Regions from separate parts of the Tepidibacillus sp. HK-1 genome, predicted to be linked through region 1. Evidence: predicted binding sites of a transcription regulator. Region 1 holds the regulator's gene; each other region holds the start of a gene.
The links. The regulator Rex, encoded in region 1, represses fermentation and respiration genes when NADH is low (regulators of the CRP and FNR family bind a similar motif). The targets are predictions, from matches to a motif close to TTGTGAAATATTTCACAA.
Positions count from the first base shown of each region.

Region 1 (3,214 bases):
ACGTACAAGAATTTAACCAGAGTGGAAAAATATTTTTCAATATGAATGATCCTGAACAATATATGGAAGCATTAAGCTGGATGATTGAGGAGGAAAAAGAGTGAAGTCTTCTATGCTTAAAGAGATAAAAGTGGAAGATGCAATTGGATATGCTCTAGCTCACGATTTAACTAAAATTGTTCCTGGAGAATTTAAAGGAAGAGCATTTAAAAAAGGGCATATCATTACAGAAGAAGATATTCCTGAATTATTAAAAATCGGAAAAGAACATATTTATGTAATAGTGTTAGAAAAAGGTTATTTACATGAAAATGAGGCTGCCATTCGTATGGCAAAAGCGATTACTGGGCAACATGTGCTTACAAACGAACCACATGAAGGGAAAGTGACACTTACTTCCGAAATATATGGATTAGCAAAAGTAAATGAAGAAATCGTTCATCAAATCAATACAATCCCTGATCTTGCTCTAGCTACTGTGCTCAATAATAAAATCGTGCAGCCTGGAGCGAAGTTGGCAGGAACTAGAGCACTTCCTCTTATTGTTGAAGAAAAATACATTGAACAAGTTGAAGCGATTACCAAAGGGAAAACTGTGATTGGGGTTAAACCATTTAAGCTTTTCAAAACAGGATTAGTCACAACCGGAAGTGAAGTATTTAAAGGCAGGATTAAAGACCGTTTTGGCCCGGTTATAGAAAAGAAATTAAAAGCATTTGGCTCTGAGTTGGTTGAACAGCGTTTTGCTCCAGATGATGTAGAGCAAATTAAAGCTGAAATCAAATATTTCCTTGATAAAAAAGTAGATATGGTTCTTCTTTCTGGTGGAATGTCTGTCGATCCTGATGATCGTACCCCTTTTGCGATTCGAGAAATGGCTACAGAAGTAATTACTCAAGGGACACCCATGCTACCTGGTTCGATGCTGATGGTCGCCTACTCAGAAAATACACCAATTCTCGGGTTGCCTGGAGGAGTATTACATGATCCTTTTACTGCCTTTGATGTCGTATTGCCAAGAATTCTTGTAGGTGAAAAAGTAACAAAAGAGGAAATCATACGTTTAGGTTATGGGGGGTATTATGGTTGCTAAATGAACGCAAAATTCCCATTGCTAGCTTTGTTGGCTATTCCGGTAGTGGGAAGACCACCTTGATGGCGAAGGTCATTCACGCATTTAAACAACAAGGATATCGTGTTGCAGCCATTAAACATGATGCCCATCGTTTTGAAATGGATCATGAAGGGAAAGATACTTGGAAATTTGCCCAAGCTGGTTCTGATGTTGTACTGATAAACTCACAAGAAAAATTGGCCATGATCGAGAAGGTGGAGAGATCGCTTTCATTTGAGGAAGTGATTTCCTATGTGAAGGATGTAGACATTATCTTGGTGGAGGGGTATAAACATGAAGCCCCATCTAAAATTTTAGTCGTTCGTAGAGAAGAAGATCTAACCCTACTTTCAAGTCTTAAAGATGTGATTGCAATTGCAACTTCGTTACCACTTGATGAAAAGCAGATCCCTATTTATGATTTAGACGATGTTGAAGGGATTGTAGAATTGATTCAATCAAATATATTGGGGGAGATAAAAGATGGCTCAAGATCATAAGATACCACAGGTTACAGCCAAGAGATTACCTTTATATTATCGTTACTTAGAAAAGTTACATCTCATGGGAAAACAGCGTGTTTCATCAGCCCAATTAAGCAAAGAGTTATTGATCGATCCAGCAACCATTAGAAGAGACTTCTCGTATTTGGGGGAATTAGGGAAAAAAGGATATGGTTATAATGTAAGCTACTTGTTGCAGTTTTTACGAGACTTTTTAAAACAAGATGAAGTAACCAATGTTGTTCTCATTGGGGTTGGTAATCTAGGTACAGCTTTACTGCATTACAATTTCTATAAGAATCGCAATATCAAAATTGTGGCTGCCTTTGATAGCAATCCGAACAAGTTTAATCGTGAAATTGATGGTATTCCCGTTTATGGGATTGATAGCTTAAAGGAAGTGGTTCAATTATTCCGGGTTGAAGTTGCGATCCTAACCGTACCTGTTCATGTGGCCCAAGAAATAACAGATAAATTAGTAGATGCAGGAGTTAGAGGAATCCTCAACTTTACTCCTTCAAGGCTAACAGTGCCAGCTGGTACATTGGTACACCATATTGACTTAACGACTGAATTACAAACATTGGTCTATTTCCTTAAGAATTTTCCAGAAGATGAGCTAATGGAACAAGACCAAGAGCTAGAGAATGAAGATGAATAGGAGAGGGATCTCATATGGTGGATCAAGATAAATCAATGACTTTAGTCAGTCATTTAGAAGAGTTAAGAAAAAGAATTATCTGGATTATCTTGTTTTTTGTCATTGCCTTGGTGGTTGGTTTTATGTTAACAGACCCAGTTATTCGCTATTTTACTGATGAGCTCAAAGCAAAAGGGGTTACCTTTAACGTTTTCCGTTTATCTGATGCACTAAGAGTCTACATGCAATTTGCTTTTGCGATTGGGATTACCCTTTCCCTTCCTTTTGCGTTATATCAAATTTGGCGATTTGTTGCACCAGGCTTAACAAAAAGGGAAAGAAAGGCAACCATATGGTTTATTCCCTTTGCCTTTATTCTATTTTTACTAGGGGTATCATTTGCTTATTTTATTCTATTTCCAATGGTCGTTACCTTTCTATCCAATATCTCTAAACAGTTAGGTGTTGTTGAAGTATACGGGATTGCTCAGTATTTTAGCTTTATGCTGAACATCGTGATTCCGTTTGGTATTGTGTTTGAGCTTCCAGTTGTCGTAGTCTTTTTAACCCGTCTAGGTATCATTACACCTAAATTATTAATTAAAATTCGGAAGCTGGCCTATTTTGTATTAATTATTGTGGCCGTCACCATTACACCACCTGAGCCGATGTCAGATATTCTAGTCTCTGTTCCACTCATTTTGTTATATGAAATTAGTATCATCCTATCCAAAGTGGCCTCAAAAAAACGCCAACAAGCATTAGAAGAAATTTAATCTGAACAACAAAGAGCACGTCAACCTTGAAGAAGGAAGCGTGCTTTTTTTATATGTTTTAAAGTTTAAGTGAAAATAAAATTACATCGTGACTAGAACAAAAACGAATAATATTTTTTTAATCTTATCCAAAATAATGTCCTCCTTTTAATTGGACTTGAGTCAATATCTTGGACACAAA
Region 1 covers NZ_BDGM02000017.1:63,921-67,134, forward strand. The annotation lists gene BEN26_RS09990 (molybdenum cofactor guanylyltransferase) at 1-104, shown strand, start outside; gene BEN26_RS09995 (molybdopterin-binding protein) at 113-1,093, shown strand; gene mobB (molybdopterin-guanine dinucleotide biosynthesis protein B) at 1,087-1,614, shown strand; gene BEN26_RS10005 (redox-sensing transcriptional repressor Rex) at 1,598-2,278, shown strand; gene tatC (twin-arginine translocase subunit TatC) at 2,293-3,033, shown strand.

Region 2 (3,214 bases), on a different contig from region 1:
ACTACTTTATCTGCTACACTTAGGACAGCATTACGTGCAAATCCACCAGGAATTGTACCATTTTCAATTTCAGTTGGAGGCTCACATTTTAGAGCATGCTCAATAATTTTTGAGAAGTCCTTTTGCTCACCAGGTTTACGATCTTCAATATGATTTAAGCCTGGGAATCCAACTACTCCTGTTGTATAAACTCTGTCTTGGTAAGAAGCTTTTGGTGGAACTAAACAGTTTGTAGTCATTAGAATAGGTCCATTGAAGGATTCAAATTCACGGTTTTGCTCCCACCAGGAATTACCGTAGTTTCCAACAAAGTGATCATATTTTTTGAAGAAAGGATAAGCATTAGCAGGTAGCATTTCACCATGAGTATATACGTCTATACCTTTATCCTTAGATTGCTCTAATAATTCTTCTAAATCTTTTAAGTCATGTCCACTGATTAGAATACCAGGACGATTTCTAACACCGATATTAATCTGGGTTGGTTCTGGATGGCCATATGTGCCTGTATTAGCTCTATCAAGCATTTCCATAGCTTTAACTGCAGTAGCACCAGCATCCATAATAATGCCAACTAAATCGTCAGCTGAAAGACTATCATCTGTTGTTGCAGCTAAACCTTTATGTAAGAAGCTAAATATTTCATCATTTTGTTCATCTAAAACAAAAGCGTGTTCTATATATGCTGAAATACCTTTTAATCCATATATTAATAATTCTCTTAATGAACGTATATCTTCGTTTGCTGTTGCTAGTACCCCTACTACTTCTCCCTTTTTGTAGAAATCCTCTACATTGTCACTATACCATGTAGCCATTTCAGGTAATTCTTCATTAAATTCCGTTCCATACTTCTCTTTATATGCTGCTAAGAAGCTTGTTTTAACTTTTTCACGAAGAGCTAATGCTTCCTTGATCTTAGTTTCAAAGTAAACTGGATCAAAGTTTACGTTTGTAATGGTTGAAAATAGATTTTTAGCAATAAATAAACCTGTCTCTGCATCATTTATACCTACTTGCTTAGCTTTTTCTGCATAAATAGAGATTCCTTTTAATACATAAATTAATAAGTCTTGAAGGTTAGTAACTTCAGGTGTCTTACCACAGACACCAACAACTGTACAGCCTACATTCTTAGATGTCTCTTGACATTGATAACAAAACATACTCATTTTCTTTTCATCTCCCTGCATTAACATTGTGTACATTTCTTTTACCCTGCAGTTATTACTATACCTTGTTTACAACATTATTTCTGTGAAAAAAGTCACAACCTTAAAAACTTTTTAGCTCAAATTTACGAAAAGATATTAACTGAAAATTATGACTATATTTATGTAATGCTAGCGAAAAAGGGTGTCAATTGAACTAATTCATTGACACCCGCAAATTGTACTTATTTTTTTCTGACTAATAAACAATTTATAATTTAGCTACGAATTAGCTATTCGATTAATTGTTTTATTTGCAATATCTCTTCTATAATGTGCACCTTCAAAGTTAATGTTGTTAACTCCCTGATAAGCTCTTCTTTGTGCTTCTTCTATTGTTGTACCTAATCCAGTTACGGCAAGAACTCTACCTCCAGCTGTAACTAATTGTTCCTCTAGGAGCTTAGCACCTGCATAAAAAACCTGTGTTTTTGATGGCATAGCATGCTCTATTATTGGCATACCTTTTTTATATTCCTTTGGATAACCTGCTGAAACCATTACAACACTAACCGCTGCTTCTTTTTTCCATTCTAAGTGCATTTCATTTAACCGTTTATCTCTTATCGCTAATAGAACTTCAACTAAATCGGTTTCTAATCTAGGTAGAACAACCTGTGTTTCAGGATCACCAAACCTTGCATTAAATTCTATAACCATTGGACCTTCATTTGTGATCATTAATCCAGCATACAAAATACCTGTAAAAGGTATTCCTTCTTGTTTCATAGCTTCGACAGTTGGTAATAAAATTTGATCATATACTTCGTTTAACAAGGATTCCTTCATATGAGGAACAGGTGAATAAGCACCCATTCCACCAGTATTTGGACCTTTGTCTTCATCATAAACAGGCTTATGATCTTGAGCAGGCTCCATTACAGCGATACTGTTAGCATCTACAAAGGCCATAACGGTTAATTCTTCTCCTGATAGAAACTCTTCAATCACAACTGATTGACCAGCATCACCAAAAATTTTATCTTCCATGATACTATTAATAGCTGATATCGCCTCTTCTAATTGATGGGCCACAACTACTCCTTTTCCTGCTGCAATCCCATCTGCTTTAATCACTACTGGCACTCCCTGTTGTTTTACATAATCGATTGCCTCTTTTGATGTATAGAATACTTGATAATTACCAGTAGGAATTCGATATTTTCCCATTAATTGCTTTGCGAACGATTTGCTTCCCTCAATTTGAGCTGCTGCTTTAGTTGGACCAATGATCGGGAGGCCTTGTTCTTGAAATACGTCGACGATTCCTTCAATTAAAGGCTGCTCAGGTCCTACAACTGTTAGATCAATCTTATACTCTCTAACTGCCGTTATTAATTTTTCAAAATCATTTTCAGCAATCGGTAAGCAAATTGCATCTTGTGCAATTCCACCATTACCCGGAGCACAATACACTTGATTAACTTTTGGACTTTTTTTTAGGGATTTAACAATTGCGTGTTCTCTTCCCCCTTGGCCTACTACTAAAATATTCATATCCATATTCCCCTTTTCTTAATGCTTGAAATGGCGAATACTAGTAAAGACCATCGCAATGCCATGTTTATCTGCTTCAATAATCGAATCTTCATCACGAATAGAGCCACCTGGTTGAATAATTGCTGTAATTCCCGCTTTTGCTGCCTCTTCTACTGTATCTGGCATTGGGAAAAAGGCATCAGAAGCCATTACTGCTCCCTTTGCTAGTTCACCAGCTTGTTCAATTGCAATTTTTGCTGCACCAACACGATTCATTTGCCCTGCTCCGATACCTACTGTCTGTTGACCATTTGCTAGGACAATTGCATTTGATTTAACATGCTTTACAACCTTCCAAGCAAATTGTAGCTGCTCAAGCTCCTCAGTAGTTGGTTTTCTTTTTGTTACTACTTTTAATTCTTCAGCATTTATTTGTTTTTTATCTTGATCCTGTACTAATAAACCACCTAAAACTGATACTACCTTTTTAGAAGATGCACCTTCTCCTTCTACAAGCTCTAATA
Region 2 covers NZ_BDGM02000005.1:148,936-152,149, forward strand. The annotation lists gene hcp (hydroxylamine reductase) at 1-1,166, opposite strand, end outside; gene purD (phosphoribosylamine--glycine ligase) at 1,434-2,708, opposite strand; gene purH (bifunctional phosphoribosylaminoimidazolecarboxamide formyltransferase/IMP cyclohydrolase) at 2,727-3,214, opposite strand, start outside.
Region 2: a site for Rex is predicted at 1,256-1,273, ahead of hcp (hydroxylamine reductase). Genes of this name have one in related genera too.

Region 3 (3,214 bases), on a different contig from region 1:
AAGTCGTCTAGCCATACCAGTTTTCCCACCCCCTAAGAAATAACTTTTACCCATGTATTCTTTTGCAATATTCTCAGGTAAATCCCTCCAGCAACCACCTGGTGGCACCATTTCTAGTATTTTCTTTTTACTTTCAGGATATTTTATCCCTGGCGATGGAGGGACGTCTTTTAATATATCCTTTAATGTAAGAATATAGTTAAGAGGTTTTGGGAAATTGATCTCAATATCTAAGTCATTTCTCACCCCAATAATAAAGATCCTTTCCCTTTTTTGGGCCACATTATAATGAACAGCATTAAGCAATTCATATTCAACAGTATAACCGACCTCTTTAAACACATCTAACATCACTTCAAGTGTTTTCCCTTGATCATGACTAATTAAACCACGAACATTTTCAGCAACAAAAACTTTCGGTTTTAATTCATTCAATAGTTCAGCAAAATAGTAGAATAGGGTACCTCTAGTATCGTTTAATCCTAATTTTTTGCCAGCGTAGCTAAATGCTTGACACGGAAAGCCGCCTGATAAAAGATCAATTTCACCCACATTATAGTTATGTATCCCATTTTTTACAATCTGATCAATATCTCCTTCAATTACATTCCAATATGGCCGATTTTTCCTTAAAGTACTACAAGCATATTTATCATATTCGATCAAACCGACACTATCAAATCCCGCCTTTTCCAAGCCTAGGGCTAATCCACCAGCACCAGCAAATAATTCTAACACTTTATATTGTTTAAAAGGTTTAATATTGGAAACATCAATGAATGATTTCTTTGTGGAATATGTAATTGATTGTTTTTTCTCTTTTTTGATAAGAATATCTTCTTTTGTTAAATTAAAGTACTTGCATAGCATTTCTAGATCATTGTCTTCTTGAATCATTCCTTCATTTATAATTGTTGATAGTCTATCATAGGGTATATTTAATTTGTCTGAAAGGTGATAGAAATTAGGAATGCTTCTTTTATGTAATAACTCTTTAAATTTTTTGGTGTTAATTTCCATTGACAACACCACCTTTTCTCCAACTAACTAGATCAATATCATTTATTACTAAGTATAACATGATCATCTAGTTTGGTCCACAGAAAATTTTACTTCACACCAAGTATAGAACGTTTGTTCCTGAATGTAAAGTATTTTAAAAAAATAACTTTAATTTTCTATTGAAATAACGAATTGACAAAAATTGACTTGAAATGATACATTGCAAAAAAGATGGATAAGTAGGAGATAAGGGGAGAGGAAGATTGAATGCTAATTGATAGTTTAATCATCGGAGTGTTGATCGCGAAGCTTCGCGGTGGAAGGGTCTTAAATTTTCTAGACCTAGACATTCATTCAGCCTGTGTTTAGCATTGGAGCTGTGTTGATTAGTATTGGCCTTTTTATCCTCATCCAAAAAGTAATGGTAAAATTGAAGAAATCATGATAAATAGTTGTTTTTTCTATTCGTTAAAGGGAGGGATTACGATATTAGCGTTGTTGGACAAATTATATGAACGAAATGATTTGTCAAAAGAAGAGATTATCCATGTACTTAGGAATTTGGATGATGGGCATAAAGAGGCTCTATTTCACTATGCCCATCGAACCCGGGTTAAATATTACGGACATAAAGTCTTCATGCGGGGGCTCATCGAGTTTTCCAATATATGCAGACAGGATTGTCTTTATTGCGGTATTCGGGTTTCTAACAGGAAAGTGGACCGATACCGCTTGACACCTGAGGAAATTCTGGACTGCTGCAAAGAGGGGTACCAACTGGGCTATCGAACATTTGTCTTGCAAAGTGGGGAGGATGCTTGGTACTCTGAGGAAATATTGATCGATATCATTAGAAAAATCAAAGAGATGTTTCCGAATACAGCCATAACTCTTTCAATAGGGGAAAGAAACGATGCTGTGTATCAAAAGCTTTTTGAGGCGGGTGCTGACAGGTTTCTATTAAGACATGAAACAGCTTCCAAACATCTGTATGAACAATTGCATCCCACGATGAGTTTTGAAAACAGAATCAATTGCCTGCTCACATTGAAAAGAATCGGGTATCAGGTTGGAGCCGGATTTATGGTTGGATTGCCTGAGCAAACGGCGGAAGATTTGGCGGAAGATTTGCTCTTTTTAAAAAAACTGCAGCCGGATATGATTGGAATCGGCCCATTTATTCCGCATAGTGAGACCCCTCTAAAGGATGCGGAAGGCGGTACGGTGGAAGACACGCTGGTCATGGTGGCGTTTGCTCGCCTGCTTGTACCCGATTGTTTGCTGCCTGCAACAACGGCCATGGGAACACTGCATCCGCAAGGCAGGGAATTGGCCTTGAAAGTAGGGGCAAATGTGGTAATGCCGAACCTTTCTCCCAAAGCGGTAAGAACGAAGTATGAACTGTATGAAAACAAAATTTGTACGGGAGATGAGTCTACCCAATGCCGTCATTGTATTGAAATGAGAATTCAATCTGTCGGATTTCAAGTAGATATGGGAAGAGGAGACAGTTTGCGGGCAATTCGGTAAGCGGATGATATAAAAAACTGCCAAGATTCAAAATACTGTCACAAATTATGTGAAACATTTCACTAAATAAATGTTATAATTACAGCATGAAGCAGCAATTAATAGTTATTATTTAAGTTGCGGGTGAGTTTTTTCTTGTTTATCTTGTGAATATTTTCACTTAATAGAACGGTATTTTCATCGTGAAATGAATAGGGAGAAAATCGGATCTCCATTTTGATGAATAAATTATAAAGGAAAGGAAGAAATTGCTTATGGAACATGCGTGCTGCTGCGAAGGCAAACGAACTGACGAACGACTGGAAAAAGTCAAAGAATCGATTCGAAATTTCAAAGATATGAAAGGGGCGCTCATTCCGGTTTTGCATAAAGTGCAGAACCTTTACGGATATCTGCCGGAAAACGTGCTGCAGGTTGTATCCGAAGAACTGGATGTGCCTATGACAGAAATTTACGGTGTGGCTTCCTTTTATTCTTTCTTTTCATTAGAGCCAAAGGGGGAGTACGTCATCAGGGTATGTCTTGGAACAGCTTGCTACATTAAAGGCGCACAGGAACTTTTGGATCGGTTGAGCAAAGAGTTGAATGTTCAAGTCCAAAAGACAACAGAGGATGGGAAGTTTACCTTGGATGCCACCAGATGTCTGGGAGCCTGCGGACTAGCCCCGGTTATGATGATCGG
Region 3 covers NZ_BDGM02000012.1:33,513-36,726, reverse strand. The annotation lists gene BEN26_RS07685 (DNA cytosine methyltransferase) at 1-1,020, opposite strand, end outside; gene hydE ([FeFe] hydrogenase H-cluster radical SAM maturase HydE) at 1,444-2,532, shown strand; gene nuoE (NADH-quinone oxidoreductase subunit NuoE) at 2,787-3,214, shown strand, end outside.
Region 3: a site for Rex is predicted at 1,145-1,162, ahead of hydE ([FeFe] hydrogenase H-cluster radical SAM maturase HydE). Genes of this name have one in related genera too.

Region 4 (3,214 bases), on a different contig from region 1:
AATCAATCAAACGTTTCACTGTATTTTTAGATCCTCTAACTTTTTCAATCACGTCAATTGAACCTTCAAAACTATTTTTCATAATTAATTTGACGGATAATACCGAGGCTATTTTGCCTCTGACTCGATCCAAACGACCGCCTTTGATCACATTTTCCAACGTATCTAAGAAAATCAGGATATGTGAATGGTCAATCACATGTTTGATTTTAGTAATAAGCTCTTCAAAGTGAAAACTTTCTTTTATTAGTTCAGCAGCTTGCATGAGAATTACACCTAATCCAATCGATGCATTTTTTGCATCAAGAGCGATCATCTCTACATGAGGATATTCTTCCTTATAGGTGTCAACAGCCATCTTAGCACTTTGATAAGTACTACTTAATTGTGAGGATAATGTGATTACAATTCCTTGATCGCCTGGTCTCATTACTTTTTCAAATTGATCAAGAAAATCCTGGGGAGAAGGTGCAGCCGTTTTAGGTAACTCTTCTTGTCCCTTCATTTTTTGATAAAATTCATTAACACTCAAATTAACACGATCAAGAAAGTGATCATTTTGAAAGGAGATATGTAATGGAATGACATGGATATTGTATTTTTTAATGATTTGTTCTGGTAAATCACAGCTACTATCTGTAAAAAGATTAATTGACATCGATATTCTCCTTTTCCCGTAATCCCCTTTATTTAAGGGTTGTATATCATACTAAATCTTAGGCAATTGTATTTGGTGAATAAAGTTCCCTAATTGATTCGCTGAATGTTGAAGTTTTTCTTCTTCTTCCTTTGTAAGAGGAAGATCAAGAACCTCTTCAATTCCATTTTTTCCTATAATACTTGGAATTCCCAAACAAACATCACTAATCCCTTTATAATTATCCAAATAGGCAGAAACAGGTAGTATTGACATTTGATCATGTAAAATTGCTTCACAAATTCTTGCCAAAGATAGAGCGATGGCATAATAGGTTGAACCTTTTTTCTCAATAATTTGATAGGCAGCGTTTTTGGTTTGTAAATAAATCTCTTCTTTTTCTGCTGAGGATAAATAATACCTGGATTGTTCTTTTACTTGCTCTTGCGTCATTCCTGCTATATTTAATAAACTCCAAGCAGCCAATTCTGTATCTCCATGCTCTCCAATTATCATACCATGAATACTCCTCGGATCAATATTCATTTTTTCGGATATCAAATAACGAAAACGAGCACTATCTAGTAACGTTCCTGACCCGATAACTCTTTCCTTTGGTAAATGAGTTAATTTAATGGTGATATAGGTAAGAATATCGACTGGATTTGTGGCAATAAGAAAAATCGCTTCCGAATTGTATTTTAAGATTTCAGTTAAGATTTGGTGATATATAGATACATTTCTCTGCATTAAATCTAATCTTGTCTCACCTGGTTTTTGTGCTGCTCCAGCGGTGATCACAATAATATCAGCATCTTTGCAGTCAGGGTAATCACCTGCAGTTATTTTCATTGGTTGTGCTAACAGTAAGCCATGGTTAAGGTCTAATGCATCACCTTCAGCCTTATCCTGATTTTTGTCGATGATCACTAATTCGTCCGCAAGTCCTCTTAAAAGTACCGTATAGGCAAAAGTGGATCCAACTGCTCCGCTTCCAACAACAACAATTTTCGTTTGATTATTCATCCTTTAGCCTCCTTCATCATAAAAAAACTATTCTTTCTTTATTATGGACAAAGATTATACATCTAATCACCTCAAAATGATTACAAAGTTTAATCACTTGTTCACATTTTATGTGAAAAATTTATGAAAGAAAACCTAGAAATGTGCTAAAAACGAAAAGTACTTCTTATATATATATCGGAAGGAAAACATAATCCTGTTACTTTTCCTTCATATGTAAGATGAACATCTTACTTTATCTTCTTTAATAATAAAGCAAAAGGAGGGGGTTTTGATGGTACGTTTTTTGCGGGAAAATATTTATGCTGCCTACGGACTACTGCTTTTAAGACTTTACTTAGGTTGGAATTGGATGACAGCTGGTTGGGAAAAACTTACGGGTTCAGAACCATTTAGTGCAGAGGGATTCCTACAAGGAGCATTAAAAAAAATGGGTGGTGAACACCCATCAGTATCCCAGTGGTGGGGAGGCTTTGTTGAAAACTTTGCACTCCCTAATGTAGGATTTTTTAACTTTATGATTCCATTAGGTGAATTTTTGGTAGGATTAGGACTTATACTTGGATGTCTTACAACCGCCGCTGTTTTCTTTGGTATGATGATGAACTTTGCTTTCTTGTTTAGTGGCACTGTTAGCCATAACCCACAAATGGTACTTGTAAGTATCTTTGTCATTGTTGCTGGATTCAATGCAGGTAAAATAGGTTTAGACCGCTGGGTTATTCCTTACTTAAGGAATTGGTATGTTAAGAGCTTTAAAAAAGCATCTGTATAATCAAAGTAATAGAATTTCAAAAAAATGAAGCCAGTAACAAAATACCGAAGGAGTAACTCCAAAAAGGGTTACTCCTTTTCGTTTTGTACCTGATGTTCATTTCGATAGTGAAATATTTTTGTTTTAACGATCAATTTCTTTAATTCTGCTTCAATTGATTCAAAATCCTTTAGTTCTACATCCTCAGGATTAAATTGATCTACCATATAAGAAAGAAGTTGCAATCTTCCTTTAATATATTTCAATTGTTTTTTCTTATTATAGATTGGTGTAGACATCTAGATACCCCCATAGGTAAATATTCTTCCTTTTATTTTACATGAAAATCAAGTTTATATCTATAAAATAAGTTTGTATATTCCATCGCGCTCCATCATCCGTGCCCTTCTATGAATAAAGATTACGGAGAGAAGGGCACTTCTGAAGGCACACAAAGTGTACAAGTCGTGCTACACAGCTAAAGCTGCTAGTCACGCTATGTCGCAGCTTATGGAATATACAAACCCCAAATGACAAGGAAAAGAATGTAAGTAAAACTTTCTCTTCCAATAAAGAAAAAAGATGGGTTTATGTCCCATCTTTTTTAGTTGGTTTTATCTATGCTGTGGCGGATTTAATTTTTCTTAGGTAATTCTGGTTGGTAAACCAAGATTACACTAGCTGTTGAGACTTCCATTAAAGCAAGTAAAGAAAACAATGAAGCAAGAGCTTTAAATACCTTTTTCATTGATTTTCACCTCCCACAATTTTTCTTCTTATAAAGAAATCATCTATGT
Region 4 covers NZ_BDGM02000005.1:16,710-19,923, forward strand. The annotation lists gene BEN26_RS03490 (DegV family protein) at 1-658, opposite strand, end outside; gene BEN26_RS03495 (L-lactate dehydrogenase) at 710-1,663, opposite strand; gene BEN26_RS03500 (DoxX family membrane protein) at 1,935-2,438, shown strand; gene BEN26_RS03505 (SE1561 family protein) at 2,507-2,716, opposite strand; gene BEN26_RS03510 (AgrD family cyclic lactone autoinducer peptide) at 3,052-3,165, opposite strand; gene BEN26_RS03515 (accessory gene regulator ArgB-like protein) at 3,162-3,214, opposite strand, start outside.
Region 4: a site for Rex is predicted at 1,774-1,791, ahead of BEN26_RS03495 (L-lactate dehydrogenase). Genes of this name have one in related genera too.